One region of the Variovorax sp. YR566 genome, then DNA from elsewhere that is predicted to be linked to it. Evidence: predicted binding sites of a transcription regulator. Region 1 holds the regulator's gene; each other region holds the start of a gene.

Region 1 (7,175 bases):
GCGACACGTCGAGCGCCGTCAGGTCCAGCAACTCGAACGGGCCGAGGCGAAAGCCGGCCTGGTCCTTGAGGATGCGGTCGACGGTCACGAAGTCGGTCACGCCTTCGCCGACGATGCGCAGCGCCTCGGTGCCGTAGCCGCGGCCCGCGTGGTTGACGATGAAGCCGGGTGTGTCCTGCGCCTGCACGGCGCTGTGGCCCATCTGCACCGCATAGTCGGCCAGTTGCTTGCAGACCTCGGGCGCGGTCTTGAAGCCCGCGACCACCTCGACCACCTTCATCAGCGGCACGGGGTTGAAGAAGTGGAAGCCCGCGATGCGCTCGGGCCGCTTGAGGCCGGCCGCGATGGCCGTCACCGAGAGCGAAGAAGTATTGGTGACCAGCGTGGCGGTCTCGGCCACCACGCCTTCGAGTTCGCGGAACAGCTTGCGCTTGACTTCCAGGTCTTCGACCACGGCTTCGATCACAAGGTCGCAGCCTGCCAGCGCCTGGATGGAATCGACGGCCTTGACGCGCGCAATCTGGGCATCGCGCGTGGCGGCGTCGATCTTGTTTTTCTCGTGCAGCTTGTTCCATTGGGCGACGAGGGCTTCGCGGCCGCGTTCTGCGGCGCCCGCGAAGCTGTCGAGCAGCAGCACTTCGCTGCCCGCCTGGGCGGCGATCTGCGCGATGCCGCGACCCATGGCGCCGGCGCCGATGACGCCGATTCGGGAGTAGTTCACTGTCATTTGCTGGAGATTTTCACTGGTTGGGTGGTTCCGGGCCTGCCGTGCAGGCGCCAATGCAGGTGTCGACGCAGGTGCCGCGCAGATGCTGCTGTCGAAGGCTTCGATTTTGCAGCCCCGTGCGGACGGGGCGTGACGGGTTTTACGCGGAGGCGTTTTCAGGCTGCGCGGCGCGGCTGCGGTCGATAGCCACGCTCAGCGAAATGGCGATCAGCACCAGGCCCAGGCCGGCCCAGCTCATCCAGGCGCCCGCATCGTTGGCGAGCAGCCAGCCGCCAAGCGCGGCGCCCACGGCCTGGCCGGTGTAGATGCCGGAGCTGTTGAGCGCTACCGAGCCCGGCGCGAGCGCGGGCGCCAGGCCCACCAGACGGGCCTGCTGGGCCGAATTGGTGGCGAAGCAACCCAGGCCCCAGGGAACGAGCACAACGGCCAGCCAGGCGAGCGTGGAGGCCAGTGGCCACACCAGAAGGCTCGAGGCGATCAGCACGGTCGTGATCAGCACCATGCGGCCGGCACCCACGCGGTCGATGTACCGGCTGACCACCATGTTGCCGATCAGCCCGCAAACGCCGAACAGCGCCCACATCACGCTCAGCGTGGTGGCGTCGGCGCCGAAGCTCTGCTTGAGGATCGGCCCGAAATAGCTGAACAACACGAACTGGCCGGCGCCCTGCAGCGCCGTGACGGACACGATGCCCATCAGCACCGGGCTGCGCAGCACACGCAACCATGCTTCGGCGGTCAGTGCGGCAGGGCGGATGCCGCTCGGCAAGGTGAGCCAGATCGATGTCGCGCTCGCGACACTGAGCGCCGCGATTGCCATGAATGCCATGCGCCAGCCCAGATGCCCACCGATCAGCGCGCCGATGGGCAAGCCCAGCACCGATGCCATCGACCAGCCGAGGAAGACGAAGGTGACGGCGCGTCCGCGATGCTCGGGCGGCACCAGCATGCCGGCGCAGGCCGCAGCCTGGGGCGTGAAGATGGCCGGCGCGATCACCGTGAGCATGCGCACCGGCAGCAGGGCGCCGAAGCTCGGCATCAGCGCACAGAGAACGTGGCCGGCGGCGTACCAGAGCAGGGTGATGGCCAGCAGCTGCCGACGGTCCCAGCCCGCGACCGCAGCGGCCAGCAACGGAGCGCCGATGCACATTACCGCCGCGGCAGCCGTGATCAGTTGCCCTGCGGTGGCGACCGTGACCGAGAGCGATGCGCTGATCTCGTTAAGGGTGCCGGGCACCACCATCACGCCCGTGCCGATCACGAAATTGCCGACGAGCAACGCCCAGAGCGCACCCTGTGGCGCCGGCCGGCTCACCGGCGGACCTGCAGCGCGCCGGGATTCACGATGTTCGTGGGGTTGCCGTTGATGTAGCTCACGACGTTGTCGAAGGCCTGCCCGAAATAGCTCTCGTAGCTTTCCTGCTCGACGTAGCCGATGTGCGGCGTGCAGATGCAGTTCTCGAGGCGCAGCAGCGCGTGGCCTTGCAACGGCGGTTCGCTTTCGAACACGTCGATGGCGGCCAGCCCGGGGCGGCCGCGGTTGAGTGCGGCGAGCAGGGCGTCGGCTTCGACCAGTTCGGCGCGCGAGGTGTTGACGAACAACGCTGTCGGCTTCATGCGCGAGAGGTCTTCCAGCGTGATGAGGCCGTTGGTTTCTTCGTTGAGCCGCAGATGCACCGACAGCACGTCTGCAGCGGCGAAGAACTCGTGGCGGTTCTGCGCGACCTGGAAGCCGTCGGAGCGGGCCTTGGCGCAGCTGGCTTCACGGCCCCAGATCACGACCTGCATTCCGAAGGCCTGCCCATAGCGCGCGACCAGCTGGCCGATGCGGCCATAGCCCCAGATGCACAGCGTCTTGCCCTTGAGTACCGAGCCGAGCCCGAAGTTGGGCGGCATCGAGGCCGACTTGAGGCCTGACTGTTGCCAAGCACCGTGCTTGAGGTTGCTGATGTACTGGGGCAGCCGGCGCATGGCAGCCATGATGAGCGCCCAGGTGAGCTCCGCAGGCGCCTGCGGAGAGCCCGAGCCTTCCGCCACCGCCACGCCGCGCTCGGTGCAGGCCGCGACGTCGATGTGCCCGGCGACGCGCCCGGTCTGCGAGATGAGCTTGAGCTTGGGCAGCTTCTCGATCAGCTGGCGCGAGATATGGGTGCGCTCGCGGATCAGCACGATCACGTCGGCATCCTTGAGGCGGACCGATAGTTGCCCGATGCCTTTCACCGTGTTGGTGTAGACCTTGGCCGCGTACGCGTCCAGCTTGGCGGCGCAGCGCAATTTGCGCACGGCGTCCTGGTAATCGTCGAGGATCACAATGTTCATAGCGTGCCATTGTGCCTCGCAGCATTGGAATGTCGTGCCCGTGAACGTTTGGATACCCGCCCCCACAGCCGCTCGCAGGGGTGTTCGGGCTCAATGCAGGCGTGTCGAGCGCGGGGCCGTGGCCATGGTTTCGGCGGTTTCGAGTGCTGCCAGCCGGTCGAGTTCGGCGCAAACGTCGGCCATGCGGCCAGAGATCACGACGCGGTTGCTGTGCTGCTGGCCCTTGCCGTCGACCACGCGGACTACGCGCAACGGGCGCGCCGGTGCTGTGGGCGTTGCAGTGCCGCTGGAGCGGGCAGTGCAGGCGGGGCGTACAGCCACATAACGCAATCCGGCCGAGGTTTCAGCTGCGTCGAGGTGATCCCTGCGGTGTGGGCGGCGTGCCGGCATCAGGCGGCTGGCCAGCGATTGCAGCGGCATCCAGAAATCAGCGATGGCGAGGAGGGCGATTCCCATGTGAACTCCAAAAAAGTATGAGGTTGAACACAGGCAGGATTTCTTGAATCGGCCGCGACAGGGTGATGGCGACTCTTCGCCATACGCCCGCCACCTGTTGCTGCCGGAGAGGGAGGTTGCGGAAAGCAGGCCTCGGGGCCTACATCAGCATGGTGTTGCGGATGAGCCCGACCGCGAGGCCTTCGATTTCGAAAGGCTCGCCGGGCTGGACGATGATGGTCGGGTAGTCGGGGTTCTCGGCGTGCAGCTCGATGACCTGCTTGTTGCGCTTCAGGCGCTTGACGGTCACTTCGTCACCCAGGCGCGCGACCACGATCTGGCCGTTGCGCGCTTCCTTGGTGGCTTGCACCGCGAGAAGGTCGCCATCCATGATGCCGGCGTCGCGCATCGACATGCCGCGCACCTTGAGCAGGTAGTCGGGCTGGCGCTGGAACAACGTGTTCTCGACGTAATAGGTCTGGTCGACGTGCTCTTGCGCGAGGATGGGGGAGCCGGCTGCGACGCGACCGATGAGCGGCAACGCCAGTTGGGCCATGCCGGGCAGCGAGAGCGAGAACTGGCCGCCCTCGCGGTGGCGCGTTTCATTGAGAGAGCGCAGGGCGTCGCCCTTGAGGCGGATGCCGCGGGAAGTGCCGCTCACCAGCTCGATGACGCCCTTGCGGGCTAGTGCCTGCAGGTGCTCTTCGGCGGCATTGGCCGACTTGAACCCGAGCTCATTGGCGATTTCGGCGCGCGTGGGTGGCGCACCAGTGCGTGCGATGGCGCTCTGGATGAGGTCCAGGATCTGCTGCTGGCGGGCTGTAAGCTTCACGGCGAACTGCATATGTGGTTCCTTGCGGCACTGGCTAGATATCCAGTACCTGTATTTTTAACCAGTTTTTAAAAGTTGACAAGCCATGGTCAATTCCTCTTCGCCTGAAGTGCGCCGTCGTGTGGTGGTTTTGGGAACGGGCGGCACCATTGCCGGCAGGGCAGCCAGCAGCGGCGACAACATCGGCTACACCGCCGGGCAGGTGGGCGTTGCCGATCTGCTGGGCGGGATCGAGGCGCCCGAGGGCGTCGCTCTGGAGGCAGAGCAGGTGGCGCAGGTCGACAGCAAGGACATGTCGTTCGACATCTGGCAGCAGTTGGCCCGACGCTGTGCACACTGGTTGGCGCAGGCCGACGTGGCGGGCGTGGTGATCACGCACGGCACCGACACGCTCGAAGAGACGGCGTTCTTCCTGCACTCGGTGCTGGCTCCGTCCAAGCCCGTGGTGCTCACCTGCGCGATGCGCCCGGCCACCGCACTGGCGCCCGACGGACCGCAGAACGTGCGCGACGCCATCAGCGTTGCCGCGACGGAAGGCGCACGGGGCGTGACCGTGGTGTGCGCCGGCGCAATCCACAGCGGCATCGACATCCAGAAAGTGCACACCTACCGACTCGATGCTTTTGCTTCAGGTGATGCGGGGCCGGTCGGCTACGTCGAGGAAGGAGAGGTACGCCGTGTCCGGGAGTGGCCTGAGGGATCGGCGTCGCAGGCGTCGAAGCTCTTCGAGGCGACCAGCGTGCAGTGGCCCCGCGTCGAGATCGTCATGAGCCATGCCGGCGCCAGCGGCGCGGTGATCGAAGCGCTACTGCAGCCCAATGCCGCCGATCCCGTGCGCGGGCTGGTCCTCGCCGCCACCGGCAACGGCACCCTGCACCATGCGTTGGAAGCGTCAGCGCTCAAGGCGCAGGACGCGGGCGTCGTGGTGGTTCGAGCTACTCGCTGCGCGAATGGACGCATCCTGCCGAAGGCCGGGGATCAGCTCCGCGATGCGGGTGCGCTGACGCCCGTGAAGGCGCGCATCGCGCTGATGCTGGAACTGCTGGGGTGAAAACAAAACCGCCCCGTTGAAGGGGCGGTTTCGGAAATCAGATCAGGATCAGCTGCTCAGTGCAGCCAGCGCACGCTGCGTGATCTCGTCAACCGTGCCCACGCCCTTGATGGCACGGTACTTCGGCGCGGCGGCCGGGTCGGTCTTGGCCCAGGCGGAGTAGTAGTCGACCAGCGGGCGTGTCTGCTGGCTGTACACGTCGAGCCGCTTGCGTACGGTTTCTTCCTTGTCGTCTTCGCGCTGGATCAGGTCTTCACCGGTCACGTCGTCCTTGCCTTCCACCTTGGGCGGATTGAACTTGACGTGGTAGGTGCGGCCCGATGCCGGGTGCGAGCGGCGGCCGCTCATGCGTTCGATGATGTCGCCGAAGGGCACGTCGATTTCGAGCACGTAGTCGAGCTTGACGCCAGCTGCCTTCATGGCGTCGGCCTGGGGGATGGTGCGCGGGAAACCGTCGAACAGGAAGCCGGCTGCGCAATCGGGCTGCGCAATGCGTTCCTTGACGAGATTGATGATCAGGTCGTCACTGACGAGGGCGCCTGCGTCCATGACGGCCTTGGCCTGTAGCCCGAGCGGCGTGCCGGCCTTGACGGCGGCGCGCAGCATGTCGCCGGTCGAAATCTGGGGAATGCTGTATTTCTGGCAAATGAAGGCCGCTTGCGTGCCTTTGCCCGCCCCGGGCGCGCCCAGCAAAATTAGTCTCATGGTGTCCTCGGACGGTTCTTAGATTTTGTGTCGCGCCGAGCGTCGGCCCGAGGGCTGGGCAAGGCGGAGTTGCGTCGAGGATAGCACGCGTGCCCTCGAAGAATTCCAGCCGCCCGCGCAGGCATGAGGGCGCCTCAGGCGGGGGGCGCGGCGGCGAAGACGGCGCGTACGCGCGCCAGGTCTTCGGGCGTGTCGATGCCCGGTCCGGGCGCGACATGGCTCACGTGTACCGCGATGCGATGGCCGTGCCACAGCGCGCGCAGCTGTTCGAGTGCCTCGGTCGCCTCGACGGGAGCCGGTGGCAGTGACGGAAACTGCCGCACGAAGCCCGCGCGATAACCGTAGATGCCGATGTGGCGCAGCGGGGCAGGGGTGGGCAGTACCGCAGGCGCCGCGCCGTTGGCGGAGCCGTCGCGCCACCACGGGATTGGTGCGCGGCTGAAGTACATGGCGTTGCCCTGTGCATCGAGCACGGTCTTCACCACGTTGGGGTTCATGAAGTCGCCGACAGAGTCGATCTCGTGGGCGGCCGTGCTCATCGCGGCTTCCGCATGGGTGGCGAGCGTGGATGCGACGGCGTCGATCAGCGCGGGGTCGATCAGCGGCTCGTCGCCTTGAACGTTGACGACGATATCGTCGCCGTCAAGGCCCAGCAGTTCGCAGGCCTCGGCCAGCCGGTCGGTGCCGCTGGGATGGTCTTGACGAGTGAGGATGGCCTCGACACCGTGCGCCTGGCATGCCGCAATGATGGAAGGATCGTCGCCGGCGACCACCACGCGCGCCGCGCCGGATTCGCTGGCGCGCTGCGCCACGCGCACCACCATGGGCACGCCGGCGATGTCGGCCAGGGGTTTGTTGGGAAGCCGTGTCGACGCCAGGCGCGCCGGCACCAGAACGGTGAAGCTCACAGCCCGAGCTCTTCGTCGGAGAGCGTGCGTGCTTCGTTTTCGAGCAGCACCGGAATGCCGTCGCGCACCGGATAGGCAAGGCGCGCGCTGCGCGAGCAGAGCTCCTGCTTCTCGGGGTTCCAGGTCAGCGGCCCCTTGGTGACGGGGCAGACGAGCAGTTCAAGCAGCTTGATATCCATCGAGCGATGATAGCTTTGC
Region 2 (7,175 bases), 940 kb from region 1:
GGTGCGAGCGAGTTCGACGACAAGGCCGTGAAGCCGCTGCGCATCCTCGGCGAGGACCTGGTGCTCTACAAGGATCTGAGCGGCAACTACGGCCTGGTCGACCGCCGCTGTCCGCACCGCAATGCCGACATGTCGTACGGCTACGTCGAGCAGTGCGGCCTGCGCTGCAGCTACCACGGCTGGCAGTACGACCAGAGCGGCCAATGCGTGCACCAGCCCTTCGAGGAAACGCTGGACCCCGGCGCGCGCATGCGCCAGAACACGAAGATCAAGGCCTACCCGGTGCAGGAGAAGGCCGGCCTGCTATGGGCCTACATGGGCCCGCAGCCCGCGCCGCTCTTGCCCGACTGGGAGCTGTTCAACTGCAGGAACGGTTTTGCGCAGGCGGTGTTCGCGGAGATTCCGTGCAACTGGTTCCAGTGCCAGGAAAACTCCATCGACCCGGTGCACTTCGAGTGGACCCACAACAACTGGACCACGCGCCTGCAGGGCGAAGAAGGGCCCTATGTGCCCACGCACCTGAAGCTGGCCTTCGAGGAGTTCGAGCACGGCTTCGTCTACAAGCGCCTGCGCGGCGGCGAGCGTGAAGACAACGTGATGTGGACCACCGGGCGCGTCACGCTGTGGCCGAACGGCTTCTTTCTCGGCCATCACTTCGAATGGCGCGTGCCCATCGACGACCACCGCACGCTCAGCGTGCTGTGGGTGCTGAGCCGCGTGCCGAGCGAGCAGGAACCTTATGTTCAGGAGCGCATTCCTTCGTGGTACGGGCCCATCAAGGACCCGGCGACGGGGCGGTGGATTACCAGTCATGTGGCCAACCAGGACTTCGTGGTGTGGGTCGGGCAGGGCGCCATCACCGACCGCACGCGCGAGAAGCTGGGCCAGAGTGACAAGGGCATCGTGATGATGCGCCGCCGCTTCTTCGAGGAACTCGAGGCAATGCAGGCCGACCCGGCGCACGAGCCCAAGGGGCTGATCCGCGATCCCGAAAAGAACCGCGATGTGTTCCTGCCGTCAGCGTGCCGCGACGAGATGCTGAACGGCTTGCCGCGTGCCGAACTGGCCGCGCATCCGCTGCTGGGGCCGTATCTGAAGGATTTCTTCGGCCAGGCCGGGCAGCCTGAGGACGTGCGCGCGGCCTATGAGAAGGCCATTGGCCAGAAGGTCGAGGGCGCGACCTTCTTCAAGGTGCACGGCGCCGGGGTCGAAGAAAAGGCCTAGTGGCGGAACATCCGCAGGTCGAGCGCGCTTTCTTCGCCCAGCCACATGGCATGGGCTGTGTGGTCGGCAAAGTCGTCGCCCGTCACGCCGTGCACGAACACGTCGAGGCCGTTGCGGTTGGCGTCGAGCCAGCCGATGACCTGGTCGAACTCGGCGGCGTCGAAGGCGAGCTGGCAGCTCCAGTGCGGATGCGGCCCCACCAGCCGCTCGTGCACGCGGCCGACCACCACCATCAGCTCGTGGCCCGCGCGCTCGCAGAGGGCGCGCGCCTGCGCCACCGTGTCGGGCGCGAAATAGACGTGGGCGTGGTACTGGGCGTAGAGGTTTTCGGGGCGGCGTGGCATGGTGCGCTCATTGTGGCCCTAACCGCGGGCCCAGGTGAAAACGCCCGCTGTAGCGGAACACGTCGCCGAACCAGCGGTGGCGCAGCAGCATCTTCATGGTGAAGTGGTCGGCATCGGCGGGGTCGGGCCGCTCCTCGACATAGGCGGTGCCGAGAAAGAGGCCCAGCGGCAGCGGAATGCGCAGCCCCGCGATGCGCCAGATGTAGCCCATGTCGCGGAACACCACCGCGCCGTCTTCTGCGCTCACTGCCAGGCGCATGCCGATGCCGAAGCGCACGTACTCGATCACCTCGCTGCCTTGCTTCGCATCGTGTTCCATGTGCGAGCGGAAATGGAAGGGCGGCTTTCCCGGAAAGTGGAAGACACGGTCCCAGTAGAGATTGGCGTCGTCGGGGTGGCAGCGGTAGTGCACCTCGATCGGCACATTCGTGCCCTGGTGCGGAACGAGCGCGCCGAACAGCCGGCCGAAGGGCATCAGCAGCGCGGCCCAGGGGGCGTGCCAGACCTCGTTCATTGTGCCGCGCACGCACACGTAGTCGCCGGAGAACGGCGTCATCGTGTAGTGGCGGCGGATGACGTCGCCGAGCCGGTCCCACGCGGGGCCGAGCGCCTGCTGGAAGACGGGTTGCATCGTCATCCTGCTGCCGCCGTTGCCGTGGCTTCGCTGCGCGCCTTGTAGAAGCGCAGGATGTTCTCCGAGGCGTCATTGAGCAGCATCTGCATGACCCGGTCCGCATACCAGTTGAAGCGCGTGCTCAGGCGCCACGACACTTCTACGCGCAGCTCGGTGCCGCCCTCACGCGGGGTCAGCGTGTAGGTGGCGTCGCGCAGGTCGAAATACTGGCCGCCGATCATCACGTGGTCGTCGAGCGCACCGGCGGGGAAGGAGTCGGGCGAGAAGCGAAAGCGCCACTTCAGCAGGCGGTTGGGCTGCCACTCGGTGACGATTTCTTCGAAGTGCACGTTCTTCTGCCACTGCACCTGGCGCACGCGGCCCTCGGGCGTGTCGACGGTCACCCCAGACACCGGCATCGGCACGCCGATGCGGTAGGCCCATGCGTCGCCGACTTCGGCGGGGCGGATGTCGCGCGCGGCATTGAGCTCGTGCCACACGCGCTCGGCCGGCGCGGCGATGAAGAGCGTGCGCGAGGTGTTCGAGAACTGGTCCGGGTTGGGCAGTTGCGGCTCGATGCCGCCGAGCAGCAGCGGCATCAGGGCGAAGCTGTACAGCGCGGGCTTGGGCCAGTTGGTGATGCGGCACACGATGCCCATTGCCAGGCCGCCGACGCTGCCCATCACCGCGAACAGCGGAATGATGACGATGGCGCAGATGATGCCTTCGATGAACACCGCCAGCGTGCCGGTGACGAACAGCGCTGTCGCCACCCAGGGCGCCCAGAGGTAGTAGCCCCAGCTGCGCCGCTCGATGCGCTCGGCCAGGTACACCGTGACCGCGCCGCACACGGCGGGCACGAAGTACACGAACGACCCGAGCATCGGGGAGAAGCGCTGGCCAGGCCCGCCGCTGAAGACGACACGCAGCACCAGCGCGACGAGCGCGCCCGCCAGGATCGGCCAGAACCATGCGAAGGGCATGCGGCGCCGGGGCTCGGCCTGCTCGGCGGGGGCGAGCTCGGAGAGCCTGCTTTCTTCGTTGTCGTTGCTCATGTGGAAACCTCTTCTCCTCGTTGTGCTTGTGTTGTTCGTTCTGTCAGTCGGCACGGCGCTTCGCCGTGACCATGCAGTAGTCGAAGTCGCGCCAGAACATGCCCAGCGCGAGCGCGCAGTAGCTGGCCACGATGTGCTTGCGCCGCCACGGGCTGAGCTTGCCGCGCGCCTTCCAGAGCTCGGCCAGCGTGAAGCGGGTGGCCAGCACCGGGATGTGCAGCGCGCTGGGCGCCACGCGCCAGCGCAGCGACTTCACCTCGATGTCGTCGAAGCCGTGCTCGCCCAGCGCGGCGACGAAGTCTTCGCGCACGGCCAGCGTGGGCACGGCCCAGCTGTCGGCCCACAGGCGGTGCAGCCAGCTTGCCAGGCGGCCGGGCCGGGGCCGCAGCAGAAAGCCGTCGACAACAGCCAGCCGCGCACCGGGCTTCAGCAGCCGTGCGGCTTCGCGGATGAAGTCGGCCTTGGCGGTGCCGTCGGCATAGCAGGCGCTTTCGACGGCCCATGCACCATCGGCCTGCGCGGTGGGCAGGCCGGTGCGTGTGTAGTCGGCTTCGAGGTGCGCCATGCGGTCGGCCACGCCTGCGGCGGCGTCGAGCTTCGCGGCAATGCGGTTCTGCACGGCGACGTTGGTCACGGTGATGGCGTAGAGCGACGGATCGTCGCCGACCAGCGTGCGCGCGGTGGCGCCGGCGCCGCAGCCCATGTCGATCACGCAGCGGCGGTGCGCGGTGCCGGGCTGTGCGTCGCCGAGCCGCAGCGCACGGCCGACCGCGCGGTTCATCTCCACCAGCATGCCTTCGCGCCGCAGCGGGTTCAGGCCCGCGCGCCAGAAGCCGAAGTGCATGTTGTAGCTAGGGCTCCAGGCGCTGTAGTCGGTCGCTACTTCGGTGAAGTAGTCCTGCGTGTCCTCGGTCGTGATGGGCGCGCTGGCGTGGCTTGCCGGGGTGCGCAGGGGCGTTTCGTGCGGCGCGCGGAAGTCGGGCTGGAAGACGGTGGGCATGGCGATTCCCTCGGTGGTTGCTTGTTCGTTGGTTCTCAGAGGCGGCAGTTGCCGTCGTCGCAGGAAGGCGCGACACGCCCGGCGAGCCTTGCGGCCAGCCAGCGCGGAATGCGGTAGCGATTGCGCGCCAGCAGTGCATAGGCGCGGTCGGCCAGCGGCGCGACGATCGGCAGGTCAAGCAGGAAGCTCCCGCTCGACAAGCCGACAGCTGTGCGGCAGATGCGGATCGCGGGCACGCCGACGAACACCCGGCCTTCGGCGTCCGATGCGTGGATGGCCGCCATCAGCGCGTCGCGCGGAGCCGGGCCGCTGCTGAACGCCAGCGGCGAGCAGTCGACCAGTTGCAGCCGGCCCCCCGCATCGCGCGCCTTGAGGCTGCCCATTTCGGCCGAGCAGATCACGCAGCTTGCGTCGAAGTAGATCGTGAGCGGGTAGGCAGGAAGGGCGGTGTGGCTCATGCTGCTTTTGGTTCTCGATATTTCTGTCAAAACAGAAACTAAAGGGCAAAAAAAGGGCTCAGATCATCGGCAGGCTGGCATGGTGCGCGTCCGGGTCTTCGTCCTTGCCGCCCTTGCCGGTCGCAGCGGTATCGCCGCGCACGAACCTCTGCACGCTCGCGCCCAGCGTCATCACCTTGTCGAGCGTGCCGGGCGACAGCCGCAGCATTTCGTCGGCCCAGGTGGCGAGCTTGTCCATGAGTTCCATGGTGGAGCGGATGCGGTCCTGTGCATCGGCCGGTTCTTTCTGGAAGTCGGGGCTGGAGACCAGTTCGCGCAGCACGCGTACGGTGGGGTCGAATTCGCGTTCCTTGCGTTCGCGCACGACGGTGCGAAACAGCTCCCACACGTCGACGCTGGTCTCGAAATAGTCGCGCCGGTCGCCCAGCGTGTGGGTTACGCGCACGAGATTCCAGGCCTGCAGCTCCTTCAGGCTGTTGCTGATGTTGGAGCGGGCGACGCCGAGCGTGTCGCACAGCTCCTCGGCGTTCATCGGCTTGCCGTGTGCGAAGAGCAGGGCGTGGATCTGCGAGACGGTGCGGTTGACGCCCCACATGGAGCCCATTTCGCCCCAGTGCAGGACGAACTTGCGTTGAATGTCGGTGAGTTCCATGGCGTCGAGTTTAGGATTTACGAAATTTCTGTCAATAGAGAAATTTAAAAACTGGCAACAACAGTGAATCAGTGGAATACTGTATGAATAAACAGTAAATCCAGCCTCGAAGGAGTTGCCATGCCAGCTGCCCGGATCCCCATTCACGCCATCAAGGGCCGCGGCGCGGCCACGCATATCGCGCATCGCTTCTCGAAGGACGAGCGCGACGCCTTCGACGACGGCTGGGGCACGCTCGAAGAAGGCGTGGCCGAGGCCGATGAGCTCCAGCCCATTGCCACCGAGGTGCGCTTCGAGGACGTGAAGTCGGTGCTCAACGGGAACGACTCGCCCGACATCTACTTCGACCGATCGCTCAATCCGTACCGCGGTTGCGAACATGGCTGCATCTACTGCTTCGCCCGGCCCACGCACAGCTACCTGAATCTCTCGCCCGGACTCGACTTCGAGACCAAGCTCATCGCCAAGCGCAACATCGTCGAGGTGCTGCGCACCGAGCTCGGGCGCAAGAGTTACAAGCCCAGCTACATCGCCATCGGCACTGCCACCGACTGCTACCAGCCCATCGAGCGCGATCTGCGGCTCACGCGTTCGATCATCGAGTTGCTGCAGGAAACGCGGCATCCGTTTGCGCTGGTCACCAAGTCGAGCGCCATCGAGCGCGACCTCGACCTGATCGCGCCCATGGCGGCCGACCACCTGGTGGCCGTATACGTGACCGTGACCACGCTCGACGGCGAACTCGCCCGCAAGCTGGAGCCGCGCGCCGCTGCGCCGCATCGCCGGCTGCGCACCATCCGCACGCTGACCGACGCCGGCGTGCCGGTCGGCGTGAGCGTGGCGCCGCAGATTCCCTTCGTGACCGAAGACATGGAGCAGGTGCTCGAAGCCGCGTGGGAGGCCGGCGCGCGCAGCGCCTTCTACACGGTGGTGCGGCTGCCGTGGGAGGTGGCGCCACTCTTCAAGGAATGGCTGATGCTGCACTACCCGCAGCGCGCCGACCGCATCATGGCGCGCATCCACGAGATGCGCGGCGGCAAAGACTACGACGCCGACTTCGCCACGCGCATGAAGGGCTCGGGCCTGTGGGCCGACCTGATCCACCAGCGCTTCGAGAAGGCCACGAACCGCCTCGGCTACAACCGCGAGCGCATTCCGCTGGATGTCACCGCGTTCCGGCCGCCTGGGGCTGCGGGGCAGGGCAACTTGTTCTAGCCGTACTCAGGCGCGCACTCGGGCCATCGATGGCGCGTGCCGCCCGAGCGGCGGTCGGCTTTTTCCGGGACCACGCCCAGCGCGCTCAGTTCCCTGCCGCGCAATTCGAGCCGGTGCAGGCACTCGAGAAAGATGTCGAGGTGCTCCGCGTCGATGCCGTCGAGAAGATCCATGTTGAGGCGAGCGACCCGCGGAAACAGCGCGTCGCAGAGCTCGCGGCCGGTGGAGCTCAGGCGCACATGTACTTCGCGGCCGTCCTGCGCATCCTGGCGCCGCTCCACCAGTTTCTTCTCGCTGAGGCTGCGCAGGCCGCGCGAGGTGCGCACACGGTCCAGTTGCAGGCGCTCGGCAAATGCGGAGGAGGTGATCTCGCCGATCTGCGCGAGCATGCCGATCATTCCCCACTCGCGATGCGTGATGCCGAAGCCGCCTTCGACCAGGCGGGTTGCCATGCCGCTGCAGGCACGCACCGCGCGCGACAGCCGGTACAGGAGCAGGTCGTCCAGGGAGCGCGGATCGCGCAAGGCATCTGCATTGGGAAAAGCTTGCATGCGAATCGGAACTGAAAGGTTGTGGCCAGCCCGCCTTGGTGGTGGGTAATGGATTAGATTAAC
Region 3 (7,175 bases), 3.1 Mb from region 1:
TTTGCCTCGCTTGACGTCGAACTCCTCGGGCGCCTGGATTTCGACCAGGTGACCGACAGCGCTGGTCACGACATAGGTGTCGTTCTCGAAATGCTCGTCATGTTTGTCGAATTTCCCTGCAACCGGCGTGAGGGCACGGACGATGTCCTGTGCCACCGACGGCTTTTCTGCGATTACCAAAGTCTTTGTCATCTAAGGGCTCTCTATACTCTGCGGCTTCCCGCGTGCGCACGCGCACACGCGCATGTGTGCATATTCAAACTAACAGACTTCGGCGATGCCTTCCAAATCCCCACTTTCCGCCGGTCGCCGAATCCAGACGCGGCGCTCGAATGTCCATGGCAACGGCGTGTTCGCCGTGCAGGACCTGGCCGAGGGCGAAACGCTGATCGAATACAAGGGCGAAGTCATCAACTGGAAGGAGGCGCTGCGCCGCCATCCGCATGACCCGGCCCAGCCGAATCACACCTTCTACTTTCACATCGACGACGGGCGTGTGATCGACGGCAACGTCAAGGGCAACGCCGCCCGCTGGATCAACCACTCGTGCGAGCCGAATTGCGAAGCCGACGAGGTCGATGGGCGCGTTTATATCAAGGCGCTGCGCAACATCTCCGCCGGCGAAGAGCTCAACTACGACTACGGCCTGATCATCGACGAGCCGTACACGCCGAAGCTTCTGTCCGAATTTCCTTGCTGGTGCGGCTCGGAGCAGTGCCGCGGCACGCTGCTGACGCCCAAGGACGATGAGGACGAGAAGAAGAAAAAGAAGAAAAAGAAGAAGGCTGAAAAGAAAAAGGCCGAGAAGAAAGAAGCCAGGAAGGCGGAAAAGAAGGCCGACAAAAAAGCCGAGAAGAAATCCGAAAAGAAGGCGGAGAAAAAATCCGCCAAGAAGGAAAAGTCCGCCGAGGACTGACCATGAGCAGCAGCACCTCGGCCGCCTGGTTCGAAGACCGGATCGCCGCGTCGGTCGCTCCGCTGCTGCCCGGCTTCGCGGTCGAGGCCGTGGCCGAAATCGATTCCACCAACACCGAGCTGATGCGCCGCGCGCGTGCCGGCCGCATCGAGCCCGTGCTGCTCGTGGCCGAGCGCCAGACCGCGGGGCGCGGCCGTCTCGGGCGGCCCTGGCAGAGCGCGCCACAACAGGAAGAGTCGGCCTCGCTGACTTTCTCGCTCGGCATGCCTCTGGCCCCGGCCGACTGGTCGGGCCTCTCACTGGCCGTCGGTGTCAGTGTGGCCGAGAGCCTCGATCCCTCGGGCACGCACAAGGTCGGCCTCAAGTGGCCCAACGACGTGTGGGTGAACGACTGCAAGCTGGTCGGCATCCTCATCGAAACCGCGCTGCCGTCCGCCGGCCGCGCCGATGCGCCGCGCTATCTCGTGATCGGCATCGGTATCAACATCGGCGCGCGTGAAGGCGACGGCATGCGTACGCCACCGGCTTGGCTGCGCCAGTGGCACCCTGAGGCCACTGCGCCCGAAGTGCTGCGCGAACTGGCCGAGCCGCTGGTGCGCAGCGTGCTCGAATTCGAGGCCAGGGGCTTTGCGTCCTTCGCCGAGCGCTTTGCCGCACGCGACGTGCTGCGGGGCCGCGAAGTGGTGCTCAGCGACGGCACCGCCGGCCTGTGCGAAGGCGTGGCCTGGGGTGGAGAGCTGCAGGTGCGCACCGACGCCGGCCTGCAGCTGATTTCCAGCGATGAAGTGAGCGTGCGCCCTCGCGGCATGACCCTCTGACACGTATGAAGCTGCGCCTGCTCCTCATCGTCCTGCTGCTGGCCAATGCCGGCTATTTCTTGTGGGCGCGCGGCGATCTTGCCGGCTTCGGCCTGGCTCCGGCCGCGCTGAACGAGCGAGAGCCGCAGCGCATGTCGCGCCAGATCCACCCCGAGTGGCTGCAGATCCGCAAGGAAGTGAAGCCGGGCGCGCCTGCGCCCTGACTCCCCTGGTCAATCAAGGTGCCGCTTCGCCCTCGAAGCGCACTGTGAACAGCGCGCCCGGCGGCTGCTTGCCGGGATGCGCATCCTCCAGCTTCACTTGCGCGCGATGCTGGTTCGCAATCTCCAGCACGATCGGCAGCCCCAGCCCCGAACCGTCGGCCTCGTTGCCGAGCACGCGGTAGAAGGGCTCGAACACCAGCTCGCGGTCGACCTCGGCGATGCCGGGGCCGTTGTCCTCCACCTGCAGCAGCAGCACGTGGCCGAAGGGGTCGGCCAGCACGCGCACGGTGATCAGGCCAGGGCGCTCCGGCGTCGAGGGCGTGTAGTTGATCGCGTTGTCGACCAGGTTGCGCACCAGCTCTTTCAGCAGCGTCGCGTTGCCGTCGAACATCACGCCCGGTGCGCCCGCTTCCGCGCCGTCGTAGCCCAGGTCGATGCGCTTCTCGATGGCGCGTGGCACCGCCTCGCGCACCACCTCGATGGTGAGCTTCGCCAGATCGCAGGGCTGGTGGTGCGCATTGGCGCTGTTGCCTTCGGCGCGCGCCAGCGACAGCAGCTGGTTCACCGTGTGCGTGGCGCGCTTGCTGGCGCGGCCGATCTGCTTGAGCGACTGCTTCAGCTCGTCGGCGTTGGCGCCTTCGCGCTGCGCCAGGTCGGCCTGCATGCGCAGGCCCGCGAGCGGCGTCTTCAGCTGGTGCGCCGCGTCGGCCAGAAAGCGCTTCTGCGTGCCGATCGAATCGTTGAGCTTGTCGAGCAGTTCATTCACAGACGACACCAGCGGCACCACTTCCAGCGGGACCGACGATTCGTCGAGCGGGCTCAGGTCGCCCGGGCGCCGCTCGCGGATGCGCGCCTCCACCACCGACAGCGGCTTGATGCCGCGCACCAGCGCCAGCCAGATCAGCAGCACTGCCAGCGGCAGGATGGCGAACTGCGGCAGCAGCACGCCCTTGATGATCTCGGCCGCGAGCACCGACTGCTTCTCGCGCGTCTCGGCCAGCTGCAGCAGCGTGGGCGGCACGTCGTCGGTGCCGCTGGCGATCCACATCGAGGCCACGCGTACCTCCTTGCCGTGCAGGGCGCTGTTGTGCAGGAACACCTGGCCGGCCGGCAGCGGCTCGTCGAGGCCGGGCATCGGAATGTCGCGCTCGCCGCTCAGCAGCGTGTCGTGGCCGTCGAGCAACTGGTAGTACACGTGGCCGGCGTCGTCGGCCCGCAGGATTTCGCGCGCCGATTGCGACAGCACGAACTGCGTATGCCCTTCCTTCACCGTCACCAGTTCGGCCAGGGCCTTCACGTTGTGTTCGAGCGCGCGGTCGAAGGGCGCGTTGGCAATGCCCTGCGCCACCAGCCAGGTGACGCCGATGCTCACCGGCACCAGCAGCAGCAACGGCGTGAGCATCCAATCGAGGATCTCGCCGAAAAGCGAGCGCTGCGCGCGCTGAAAGAGCTTCATCGCGCCGAGTCCTCCGGCGTGCCGCCGCCCGCGCGTGGCGGCTGCCGCGTCGTCGTCACTGGATCTTTTCGAGGCAGTAGCCCAGCCCGCGCACCGTCGCGATGCGCACCGGCCCCTTCTCGATCTTCTTGCGCAGGCGGTGGATGTAGACCTCGATGGCGTTGAGGCTCACCTCCTCGCCCCATTCGCACAGCCGGTCGACCAACTGGTCCTTGCTCACCAGCCGGCCGGCGCGCTGCAGCAGCACTTCGAGCAGCCCCAGTTCGCGCGCCGACAGCTCGATCATCTTGCCGTCGATGGTGGCCACGCGGCCGGCCTGGTCGTACACCAGCGGGCCGTGGCGGATGGCGTTGCTGGTGGTGCCCATGCCGCGCCGCGTGAGGGCGCGCACGCGCGCTTCGAGCTCCTGCAGGCTGAAGGGCTTGGCCATGTAGTCGTCGGCGCCGTGGTCCAGGCCCTTGACGCGTTCCTCGACGCTGTCGGCCGCGGTGAGCACCAGCACCGGCAGCTGCGAGCCGCGCGCGCGCAGGCGCTTGAGGATCTCGATGCCGTGCAGGCTGGGCAGCCCGAGGTCGAGGATCAGCAGGTCGAACTCGTCATGGGTCATGAGCGCGGTGTCGGCCTGCGAGCCGTTCGCCACGTGGTCGACCGCCGCGCCCGAGGTGCGCAGGCTGCGCAGCAGGGCATCGGCCAGCACCTGGTCGTCTTCGGCAATCAGAATCCGCATGCGTCACCTCCGGCCTGTTCGAGCGCCGAAACGGCGCCGTTCACATTTGTCTCTGGGGCGAGTCTAGCCCGCTGTGTAGGCTTCCAGTCCAATCGTTACCACGGTGGCGATCTCGTCGCCGACGCTGCTTCGGAACTCGCTCTCGGCCTGCGTCACCGCGCTGCGGAAGGCGTCTAGCCAGGCCAGCCCGTCGGCGGTGAAGAGCACGCGCCGCGCCCGCGCGTCGAGCGGATCGGGCCCGCGCGTGACCAGGCCCCAGGCTTCGCACTGGTCGACCAGCGCGCCCATCGCTTGCTTGGTCATGCCGGCGCGCTCGGCCAGTTCCGTGAGGCGCGAGCCCTCGCGCGCCAGGTGCCGCGTGATGTGGATGTGCGCCGCGCTCACCTGCGCGCGCGCCGCGAGGTTCGACAGCGCCAGCGGCACGTCGACGTCGTGCGCCATCAGCTCCAGCACGCGCTCGTCGAAACGGCGCATGGCGTGGCCGAGCAGGCGGCCCAGGTGGGTCTGGCGCCAGGCATCGGGGTCGGTCGGGAAAGCGGCTTCGGCCATGGCGGCAAATGGTAAAGCAAACTGACCAAAAAATGGGTTTACGCCAACCCATCAGCCTCTACACTACTGTTCAAGCATCCAGCCTGTAGTTAAAAGCAGATCGGATGAAACCCAACACAAACCGTTGATTTTCAAGGAGTTTCCACATGGACGCAGTCGTCAAGGGCGCAAGCATCTCGGTCGCCAACAGTGAAAAAGCCAAGGCGCTGCAAGCCGCGCTGGCCCAGATCGAAAAGCAGTTCGGCAAGGGCACGATCATGCGGCTCGGCGAAGGCGAGGCGCTCGAAGACATCCAGGTGGTTTCCACCGGCTCGCTGGGCCTGGACATCGCGCTGGGCGTCGGCGGCCTGCCGCGCGGCCGCGTGATCGAAATCTACGGCCCGGAATCGTCGGGCAAGACCACGCTCACGCTGCAAGTCATTGCCGCCATGCAGAAGCAGGCCGGCACCTGCGCCTTCGTCGATGCCGAGCACGCGCTCGACGTGCAATACGCCCAGAAGCTCGGCGTGAACCTGTCCGACCTGCTGATCAGCCAGCCCGACACCGGCGAGCAGGCCCTTGAAATCGTCGACTCGCTGGTGCGCTCCGGCGCCGTCGACCTGATCGTCATCGACTCGGTCGCCGCGCTCACGCCCAAGGCTGAAATCGAAGGCGAAATGGGCGACTCGCTGCCCGGCCTGCAGGCCCGCCTGATGAGCCAGGCACTGCGCAAGCTCACGGCCACGATCAAGAAGACCAACTGCATGGTCATCTTCATCAACCAGATCCGCATGAAGATCGGCGTGATGTTCGGCTCGCCCGAAACCACCACCGGCGGCAACGCGCTGAAGTTCTACGCCTCGGTGCGCCTGGACATCCGCCGCATCGGCACCATCAAGAAGGGCGACGAGGCCATCGGCAACGAAACCAAGGTGAAGGTGGTGAAGAACAAGGTCTCGCCCCCGTTCAAGACGGCGGAGTTCGACATCCTGTTCGGCGAAGGCATCAGCCGCGAAGGCGAGATCATCGACATGGGCGTGACCGCCAAGATCGTCGACAAGTCGGGCGCCTGGTATGCCTACAACGGCGAGAAGATCGGCCAGGGCCGCGACAACGCCCGAGAGTTCCTGCGCGAGAACCCCGAGCTGTCGCGCGAGATCGAGAACAAGGTGCGCGAGTCGCTGGGCATCCCGCTGTTGGCCGCCGATGCCGGCGCCACGCCAGAGAAGCCGCAGAAGGCTGCCAAGGCCGAGAAGGCCGACAAGGGCGAATAAGCCAGAGCGCGGCTCCCCGGGGGCCGCGCGAGCGACCCCCGAATGGCATTCAACGCCCCGTCCCTCAAAGGCCGCGCACTGCGCCTGCTGAGCCAGCGCGAACATTCGCGCGCGGAGCTGGAGCGCAAGCTGGCAAAGCATGAAGAAGAGCCCGGCACGCTGGCGAAGGCGCTCGACGAGCTGGCAGCGAAAGACTTCATCAGCGAGCCGCGCGTGGTGGCCTCTGTACTCAACCAGCGCGCTGCCCGCTCGGGCGCGCTGCGGGTAAAGCAGGAGCTGCAGGCCAAGGGCATCGCGCCCGAGGCCATCGCAGAAGCGGTGGCCAGCCTGCAAGAGACGGAAGTCGAACGCGCCACGGCCCTGTGGCGCCACCGCTTCGACGCGCCGCCCGCCGACGCGAAGGAGCGGGCCAAGCAGATGCGATTCCTGATGGCGCGCGGTTTTTCGGGCGCCGTCGTGTCCAAGGTACTCAGGAGCGATTTCGATGAAACCGACGAATGAAGACCACGCCGCGCAGTCCCGCGTCATCACTCAGCGCGTGCAGTGCGAATGGCGCCGCGCCTATGTGCTGGCGGCAGATCCGAAGCGCTTGCCCGACTGGGCCAGCGGCCTCGCCAAGAGCGCGCTGGTGCCGCATGGCGACCACTGGATCGTGCGCACGCCCGAGAGCGGCGAGGCCCGCATGCGCTTCGCGCCGCGCAACGATCTCGGTGTGCTCGACCACTGGGTCGCGCCCGAAGGCGTGCCCGAGGTCTACCTGCCGTTTCGCGTGATCGGCGTTGCGCCGGACGCCTGCGAGCTGCAGTTCACGCTGCTGCGCCAGCCGCACATGGACGATGCGGCCTTCGAGCGCGATGCGCAGTGGATCGCCCGCGACCTGCAGGCGCTGCGCAACCTGCTCGAAGCAGACTGACTGACCGACTCAGCCGCGCACCACGATCGGAGCGAACTTGCGCCGCGCCTTCAGCTGCTCGGCATCCCACTCGATGCCCAGCCCCGGCGTCTCCGGCGCCACCGCATGGCCGCCTTCGATGCGCAGCCGGCTCGTCGTGAGGTCATCGAGCTGCGGGATGTATTCCACCCAGCGCGCATTCGGCACCGCTGCGCACAGGCTCACGTGCAGCTCCATCAGGAAGTGCGGGCACATCGCGATGTTGTGCGCCTCCGCGAGGTGCGCAATCTTCAGCCACGGCGTGATGCCGCCCACGCGCGCCACGTCGGCCTGCACGATGGAGCAGGCGCCCTGCTGGATG
Region 4 (7,175 bases), 3.4 Mb from region 1:
CGTGAAGTGGCACACCACGAGCAAGAGCTTCAAGCCCACGCGCGACTTCAACGCCGACGACTTCATCTTCATGCTCGAGCGCCAGTGGAAGGAGAGCGATCCCTTCTTCAAGGTCACGAGCCAGAACCACTCCTACTTCAACGACATGGGCATGCCCAAGCTGCTGAAGACGGTGGACCGCATCGACGACTACACGGTGAAGATCGTGCTCAACCAGCCCGAGGCGCCGTTCCTCGCGAACCTGGCCATGCAGTACGCGGGCATCCAGTCGAAGGAGTACGCCATTGCCATGCTGAAGGCCGGCACGCCCGAGAAGGTCGACCAGGACCCGATCGGCACCGGCCCCTTCTACCTCGTGCAGTACCAGAAGGACGCGATCATCCGCTTCAAGGCCTTCCCGCAGTACTGGGGCGGCAAGGCGAAGATCGACGACCTCGTGTTCGCCATCACGCCCGATGCCTCGGTGCGCTGGGCCAAGCTGCAAAAGGGCGAATGCCACGTCATGCCCTACCCGAACCCGGCCGACCTCGACGCGATCCGCAAGGACCCGAACGTGCAGCTGCTGGAGCAGCCCGGCCTGAACGTCGGCTACCTCTCGTATAACACCACGAAGAAGCCCTTCGACGACGTGCGCGTTCGCAAGGCCATCAACATGGCCATCAACAAGAAGGCCATCATCGACGGCGTGTACCTCTCGACCGGCGTGGCCGCGAAGAACCCGATTCCGCCGACCATGTGGTCCTACAACGATGCCGTGAAGGACGACCCGTACGATCCCGAAGCCGCCAAGAAGCTGCTGGCGCAGGCCGGCTTCCCCGACGGCTTCTCGACCGACCTGTGGGCCATGCCGGTGCAGCGCCCGTACAACCCGAACGCCAAGCGCATTGCCGAGCTGATGCAGGCAGACCTCGCCAAGATCAACGTCAAGGCTGAGATCAAGAGCTTCGAGTGGGGCGAGTACCGCAAGCGCCTGCAGGCCGGCGAGCACCAGATGGGCATGCTGGGCTGGACCGGCGACAACGGCGACCCGGACAACTTCATGTACACGCTGCTGGGCTGCGCCTCGGCCAAGTCGGCCAGCGGCAGCAACATCTCGAAGTTCTGCTACCAGCCGTATGAAGACCTCGTGGTGAAGGCCAAGAGCACGACCAAGCAGGCCGACCGCGACGCGCTCTACAAGAAGGCCCAGCTGATCTTCAAGGAGCAGGCGCCGTGGTTCACGATTGCGCATGCGGTGCAGCTGAAGCCGGTACGCAAGGAAGTGGTCGACTTCAAGCTCAGCCCGTTCGGGCGCCACACCTTCTACGGCGTGGACATCAAGTAACAGGTGGCCGCGCCCATCGCCATCGTCGCGGCAATGCACGAGGAGCTGAGTGCGCTCCTCGCGCAGATGCCCGACGAGCAGCGCGTGCGCATCGCCGGGCGCGACTTCTGGGTCGGCCATCTGCATGGCCAGCCTGTGGTCGCGGTGCTGTCGCGCATCGGCAAGGTTGCGGCGGCGGTCACGGCCACGATGCTGCTCGAGCGATTTGCCGTCGGGGCCATCGTCTTCACCGGCGTCGCGGGCGGACTCGCGCCGGGGGTGAATGTCGGCGACGTGGTCGTTGCCACGCAGTTGCTGCAGCACGACCTCGATGCCTCGCCCATCTTTCCGAAATACGAAGTGCCGCTGCTGGGCCTTTCGCGCTTCACGGCCGATGCTGCGATCAGCGACGCATTGGCGGGTGTGGCCGAAGTGACGCTGCGTGATCCGGTGGCTCTGGTGGGGCAAGAGGCTGTCGACGAGTTCGACCTTCAGTCGCCGAAGGTGCATCGCGGCTTGCTGGTGAGCGGAGATCGCTTCGTCTCGACCGCCGCCGAAAGCGAAGCGCTGCGCCTCAGCTTGCCCGACGCACTCGCGGTCGAGATGGAAGGCGCTGCGGTGGCGCAGGTGTGTCACGGCTACGGCGTGCCATTCGCGGCCATGCGGACGATCTCGGATCGCGCGGACGACGAGGCGCATGGCGACTTCGCACGGTTCGTGGCCGAGGTCGCGAGTCGCTACAGCCTCGCGCTCGTGAACGCGTGGCTGGCCGGTCGGGACGCGAAAAGGGCTTGAGCTAAGGCGTGGCCCGCCGCCAATGCGGAAGGTCGCGAAGCAGGGGCGGGATCGACAGCACCAGCAGCAGGGCGGCCAGCGGCACGACGCAGACGAACCCCACGTGCTTGAAGCCGAGCGCGCCCACCGTTCCCCCAAGCACGAACATGCCGACCAGCCCGCCGCAGCGGCGCAACCTGCTGCGGTCGTGGCGCACCGGCAGGGGTGTCGACGGCATGCGCCGGTTCCAGTAGAGCATCTTGCCCAGCTCGATCCCCATGTCGGTGATGTTGCCGGTCATGTGGGTGGTGCGCGTGCTGCCACCCGAGGTCTTCGACGCCACGGCGTTCTGCAGGCCCATGATGAACGACAGCAGCAGCACCGTGAGCGGCACTGCGAATGGCGTTGCCCAGGTCAGCGTGATGGCACCCGCGAGTCCGAACGGAAACATCAGCGCGGCTTCCAGCAGCAGAGGCAGCGCATAGACGCCGTGCAGCCGGTGCTGCCGCGCCCAGTTCACCAGCACCGCGCACACCGCGGCGCCGCTCAGGAACGCCAGGATCGCGCCCAGCGCGTTCAGCAGCAGCGTGGCGTTGCCCAGCACCATGCCGTCCGCGAGCTGCGACGCAAAGCCGGTCATGTGCGAGGTGTACATGTGCAGCACGAGAAACCCGCCCGCGTTGACGGCCCCGGCATTGAAGGCCAGCAGCAGGCCGAGCGCGGTGTTGGTCGACGGCGCGCGATGGCGGTTGGTGAGGAAACGAAGTCTGCGCACGGGGCTCTCCGGGGGGCGGCGCTGGGCCGGCAGCCACTCTAGCACCCGGCGCCCCTTGCGGCGCCCTGTACTGGCTGCTACTTCAACCAGCCGCGCCGGCGGAAGTACCACATCGGCACCAGCGCGCTCGCCGCCATCAGCACGATGGCATACGGATAGCCCATGGCCCAGTCGAGCTCCGGCATGAACTTGAAGTTCATGCCGTAGATGCTGGCGATCAGCGTGGGCGGCAGCAGCGCGACGCTGGCCACCGAGAAGATCTTGATGGTCTTGTTCTGGTTGATGTTGATGAAACCGACGGTCGCATCCATCAGGAAGTTGATCTTGTCGAACAGGAAGGCCGTGTGGTTGTCCAGCGACTCGATGTCGCGCAGGATCTGCCGGGCTTCCTCGAACTGCTCGGCGTTGAGCATCTTGCTGCGCATCATGAAGCTGACCGCGCGGCGCGTGTCCATCACGTTGCGGCGGATGCGGCCGTTCAAGTCTTCCTGCCGCGCGATGGCGCCGAGCACTTCGCCGGCCAGCTCGTCGCTGACATTGCCCGAGAGCACCTTCTTGCCGGCCACTTCGAGCTCGTCGTAGATGTTCTCCAGCGTGTCGGCCGAGTATTCGGCGTCGGCGTCGAAGAGCTTGAGCATCACTTCCTTGGCGTCTTCGATCAGCCCCGGTGCGCGGCGCGCGCGCATGCGCAGCAGGCGGAACACGGGCACGTCTTCGTCATGGATCGAGAACAGCACGCCGCGGCTGCGCAGGTCGGTGTTGTGCTGGTTGAGGATGAAGGCCACGCGCACGGTGCGCGGGTCTTCGTCGTCGTCGATCAAGAAGTCGGAGCGGATGTGCAGCTCGCCGTTGTCTTCTTCGTAGAAGCGGGCCGACTCCTCGATGTCCTCGTCCATCGCGTCTTCGGGAATGGACAGGCCGTAGTACTGCTTGATCCAGCGCTTTTCTTCGAGCGTGGGCGACTCGAGGTCGACCCAGATCGGCTGAAACTTGGAGAGCTCTTCGAGCGCCTCGATTTCTTCCTGAACGAGGCGGCCGTTGGCGAGCGTGAAGATGTTGAGCATTGGCTCACTCCCGGGAATGACTGAACGATGGGCGAGGGAGGGGCGCTTTCAATTCCCGGGCCCGACGTGCGCTAAGAAAAACGCGTCAGTGAAAGGGAGTTGAAAGCTGCCGAGACGGGGCGGTTTCCATTGGGAAGAATCTCCGGTTGCAGCGAGGCGCGATTATGTCACCGGCCACATGGCAGCACGGTGGCTGGACTGGACGGGCATACAGTAAAGTCGTGCCCATGCAGACTGCTGCGCTCCCCGCTTTTTCCGCTGCCGCGAAGACCCAGGCCGAGCGCCTGGCCGCCGCGTTGGCCACGCTCAACGACGCGCAGCGCGCGGCGGTCGAACATGGGGTGGGAGCAGCCATTGCCGAGCGTGACGAGCGGCCGTTGCTCGTCATTGCCGGCGCCGGTTCGGGCAAGACCAGCACGCTGGCGCACCGTGTCGCACACCTCATTGCCCGCGGTGTCGATCCGCAGCGCCTGCTGCTGCTGACCTTCTCGCGCCGTGCCGCGCAGGAGATGGAGCGCCGCGCAGGCCAGGCGCTGGCACGTGCGCTCGGCCTGAAGTCCGAAGCCCCGCCCGCGCTGCCGTGGGCCGGCACCTTCCACGGCATCGGCGCGCGGCTGCTGCGCGAGTACGCGCCGCAGATTGGCCTCGACGAGAACTTCACCATCCACGACCGCGGCGATGCCGAAGACCTGATGGGGCTGGTGCGTCACGAGCTGGGCCTGTCTTCCACCGTCAATCGTTTTCCGCGCAAGGGCACCTGCCTGTCGATCTACTCGCGCTGCGTGAACACGCGCGCGCCGCTGGCCGATGTGCTGAAGGAGGCCTTTCCCTGGTGCGATGAATGGGAGGCCGAGCTGAAGAAGCTGTTCGGCGCCTACGTAGAGGCCAAGCAGCGGCAGAACGTGCTCGACTACGACGACCTGCTGCTCTACTGGGCTGAGATGGCCGCGGAGCCCGCGCTGGCTGCGCACATCGGCGAGCGCTTCGACCACGTGCTGGTCGACGAGTACCAGGACACCAACCTGCTGCAGGCTTCGATCCTGCTCGCGATCAAGCCCGACGGGCGCGGCGTGACAGTGGTGGGCGATGACGCGCAGTCGATCTATTCCTTTCGCGGCGCGACGGTGCGCAACATCCTCGACTTTCCGTCGCAGTTCACGCAGGCCGCGCGCGTGGTCACGCTGGAGCGCAACTACCGTTCGACGCAGCCGATCCTCGATGTCTCGAACCGCGTGATCGCGCATGCGGCCGAGCGGCATGCCAAGACGCTGTGGACCGACAAGCCCTCGGCCGGCAAGCCGCTGCTGGTGCTCGTGCCCGACGAAGCGGGGCAGGCGCGCTGGGTGGCCGACAAGGTGCTGGCGCACCGCGAGGGCGGGCTCGCACTGAAGTCGCAGGCGGTGCTGTTCCGCACCTCGACGCACAGCGCGGCACTCGAACTCGAACTGGCGCGGCGCAACATCCCGTTCGTGAAGTTCGGCGGGCTCAAGTTTCTCGAGGCCTCGCATGTGAAAGACCTGCTCGCGGTGCTGCGCTTTGCGCAGAACCCGCGCGGGCGCATGGCGGGCTTTCGCGTGACGCAGCTGATCCCGGGCATCGGCCCTGTCACGGGCGCGCGCCTGCTCGATGCAATGGACCAGGCGGCCGACCCCGCCGCAGCGGTGCGCGACTTTGTGCCGCCTTCCGCGGCACGCGCGCAGTGGGCCGACTTTGCCGAGGCCTACGCCGCCTTGCGCGCACCCGCGCTGAAGTGGCCGGCCGATGTCGAGCTGGCAATGGACTGGTATCTGCCGCACCTGGAGCGGCTGTACGAAGACACCTCCGGCGTGCGGCGCGCAGACGTGGAGCAACTGGCGCGGCTCGCGGCCGGGTATGCCTCGCGCGAACGCTTCCTCACCGAACTCACGCTCGACCCGCCCGAAGCCACCAGTGACCGTCCGGGCCCGCCGCTGCTCGACGAGGACTACCTGATCCTCTCGACCATCCATTCGGCCAAGGGGCAGGAGTGGAATTCGGTGCACGTGCTCAACGTGGTCGACGGCTGCCTGCCGGCCGACGTAGCGCAGAGCGCGCACGAGCTGGAAGAAGAGCGCCGGCTGCTGTACGTGGCAATGACCCGGGCGCGCGACCACCTGCACCTGCTGATACCGCAGCGCTTCCACATCACGCAGCAGGCGGCGCGCGGCGACCGGCACTTGTATGCCAACCGCACGCGCTTCATCGCCGATGCCGATCTCGAAGGCTTCGAGCAGCAGACCTGGCCGCCTGCGCCGGTGCGCCCGCCGGCCGTGCCGCCACCGAGCGCGGTGATCGACCTGCGCAACCGGATGCGCGCGGCCTGGCGCTGAATCGCTGAGCGGGCCGCTGGCCCTTCCGGTGGCAGGGTCACACGTGGACCGAGGCTGAAACATTTGTTCCCGAAGCGCCGCATCGCCTGCCCCGCGAGCGCCAGCTGCTATTGATTCGCTAGCGTGTGAAAAGCTGCGCACGAAGCCGCAAAACCCCGGGCAACTCAGGTATTGCAATACCGTGACAGCTTGGGCATAGTGAATCGACCCACCCCTCTTTCCTCTTCTTCCCTTCCCCGCGTTCCCCCTCTCAAAACTCCCGTTTTTCGCCGGCCACGCTGCATTCCGTAGCGCGGCCATTTCCCCAACCGTCAATTCCAGGAGGTCATTCATGAATTTGACGATCAGCGGTCATCACCTCGACGTCACCCCTGCCTTGCGCACCTACGTCACGAGCAAGCTGGACCGGATCACCCGACATTTCGACCAGGTTGTCGATGTGAAGGTGATCCTCACGGTGGAAAAGCAGAAGGAAAAGGAACGCCGCCAAAGGGCGGAGTGCAACATTCACGTCAAGGGCAATGACATGTTCGCGGAGTCGAGCCACGCTGATCTCTACGCTGCGGTCGATGAACTGGTCGACAAGCTCGACCGCCAGGTGGTGCGCCACAAGGATCGCCTGCAGGACCACCATCACGCGGCGCCCAAGCGCGTGATGTAAGAGCCCCCAGCTCGCATCAAGGCCGCCTTCGGGCGGCTTTTTGTTTTCCGACTGTTGCGGTAGGGCTTTGGCAAGCCCCCAGAGGGAAGCACGAGGCCTCAGGACAACATGTAGACAGAAAGTAAATAGGGGGACTGGGGGTTTTTACCAAGCGGGTGCATAATCGCCCCCGCTCTGCACCCACCATGAATCGCCTCGCGTCCATCCTGCCGCCCGCTCAAGTGCTTGTGAGCGTTGACGCTACTAGCAA

What was found. Region 1 encodes LexA, which represses DNA repair genes until DNA is damaged. Its sites were predicted from a motif close to ACTGTATNNNNATACAGT; they were not measured.
Region 2: ACTG4X_RS23770 (PA0069 family radical SAM protein) is a predicted target of LexA. The motif match lies at 5,425-5,442, and genes of this name have one in related genera.
Region 3: recA (recombinase RecA) is a predicted target of LexA. The motif match lies at 4,752-4,769, and genes of this name have one in related genera.
Region 4: ACTG4X_RS03640 (ATP-dependent helicase) is a predicted target of LexA. The motif match lies at 4,114-4,131, and genes of this name have one in related genera.

The regions. Positions count from the first base shown of each region.
Region 1 is NZ_CP197092.1:4,118,671-4,125,845, reverse strand. It holds gene ACTG4X_RS19360 (3-hydroxyacyl-CoA dehydrogenase) at 1-727, opposite strand, end outside; gene ACTG4X_RS19355 (MFS transporter) at 867-2,042, opposite strand; gene ACTG4X_RS19350 (D-2-hydroxyacid dehydrogenase family protein) at 2,039-3,046, opposite strand; gene ACTG4X_RS19345 (hypothetical protein) at 3,137-3,502, opposite strand; gene lexA (transcriptional repressor LexA) at 3,642-4,325, opposite strand; gene ACTG4X_RS19335 (asparaginase) at 4,399-5,364, shown strand; gene adk (adenylate kinase) at 5,413-6,069, opposite strand; gene kdsB (3-deoxy-manno-octulosonate cytidylyltransferase) at 6,204-6,977, opposite strand; gene ACTG4X_RS19320 (Trm112 family protein) at 6,974-7,156, opposite strand; gene lpxK (tetraacyldisaccharide 4'-kinase) at 7,137-7,175, opposite strand, start outside.
Region 2 is NZ_CP197092.1:5,057,325-5,064,499, reverse strand. It holds gene ACTG4X_RS23805 (Rieske 2Fe-2S domain-containing protein) at 1-1,224, shown strand, start outside; gene ACTG4X_RS23800 (DOPA 4,5-dioxygenase family protein) at 1,221-1,568, opposite strand; gene ACTG4X_RS23795 (DUF4166 domain-containing protein) at 1,576-2,205, opposite strand; gene ACTG4X_RS23790 (SRPBCC domain-containing protein) at 2,202-3,236, opposite strand; gene ACTG4X_RS23785 (SAM-dependent methyltransferase) at 3,280-4,236, opposite strand; gene ACTG4X_RS23780 (thiol-disulfide oxidoreductase DCC family protein) at 4,272-4,694, opposite strand; gene ACTG4X_RS23775 (GbsR/MarR family transcriptional regulator) at 4,753-5,346, opposite strand; gene ACTG4X_RS23770 (PA0069 family radical SAM protein) at 5,467-6,561, shown strand; gene ACTG4X_RS23765 (MarR family winged helix-turn-helix transcriptional regulator) at 6,558-7,112, opposite strand.
Region 3 is NZ_CP197092.1:12,748-19,922, reverse strand. It holds gene ACTG4X_RS00130 (DNA topoisomerase III) at 1-192, opposite strand, end outside; gene ACTG4X_RS00125 (SET domain-containing protein) at 278-916, shown strand; gene ACTG4X_RS00120 (biotin--[acetyl-CoA-carboxylase] ligase) at 919-1,734, shown strand; gene ACTG4X_RS00115 (sporulation protein) at 1,740-1,937, shown strand; gene ACTG4X_RS00110 (sensor histidine kinase) at 1,951-3,393, opposite strand; gene ACTG4X_RS00105 (response regulator transcription factor) at 3,449-4,120, opposite strand; gene ACTG4X_RS00100 (MarR family winged helix-turn-helix transcriptional regulator) at 4,184-4,669, opposite strand; gene recA (recombinase RecA) at 4,816-5,922, shown strand; gene recX (recombination regulator RecX) at 5,965-6,423, shown strand; gene ACTG4X_RS00085 (polyketide cyclase) at 6,407-6,835, shown strand; gene ACTG4X_RS00080 (mandelate racemase/muconate lactonizing enzyme family protein) at 6,845-7,175, opposite strand, start outside.
Region 4 is NZ_CP197092.1:766,381-773,555, forward strand. It holds gene ACTG4X_RS03620 (ABC transporter substrate-binding protein) at 1-1,324, shown strand, start outside; gene ACTG4X_RS03625 (5'-methylthioadenosine/adenosylhomocysteine nucleosidase) at 1,328-2,098, shown strand; gene ACTG4X_RS03630 (YoaK family protein) at 2,100-2,852, opposite strand; gene corA (magnesium/cobalt transporter CorA) at 2,930-3,916, opposite strand; gene ACTG4X_RS03640 (ATP-dependent helicase) at 4,144-6,264, shown strand; gene hpf (ribosome hibernation-promoting factor, HPF/YfiA family) at 6,596-6,925, shown strand; gene ACTG4X_RS03650 (PTS sugar transporter subunit IIA) at 7,111-7,175, shown strand, end outside.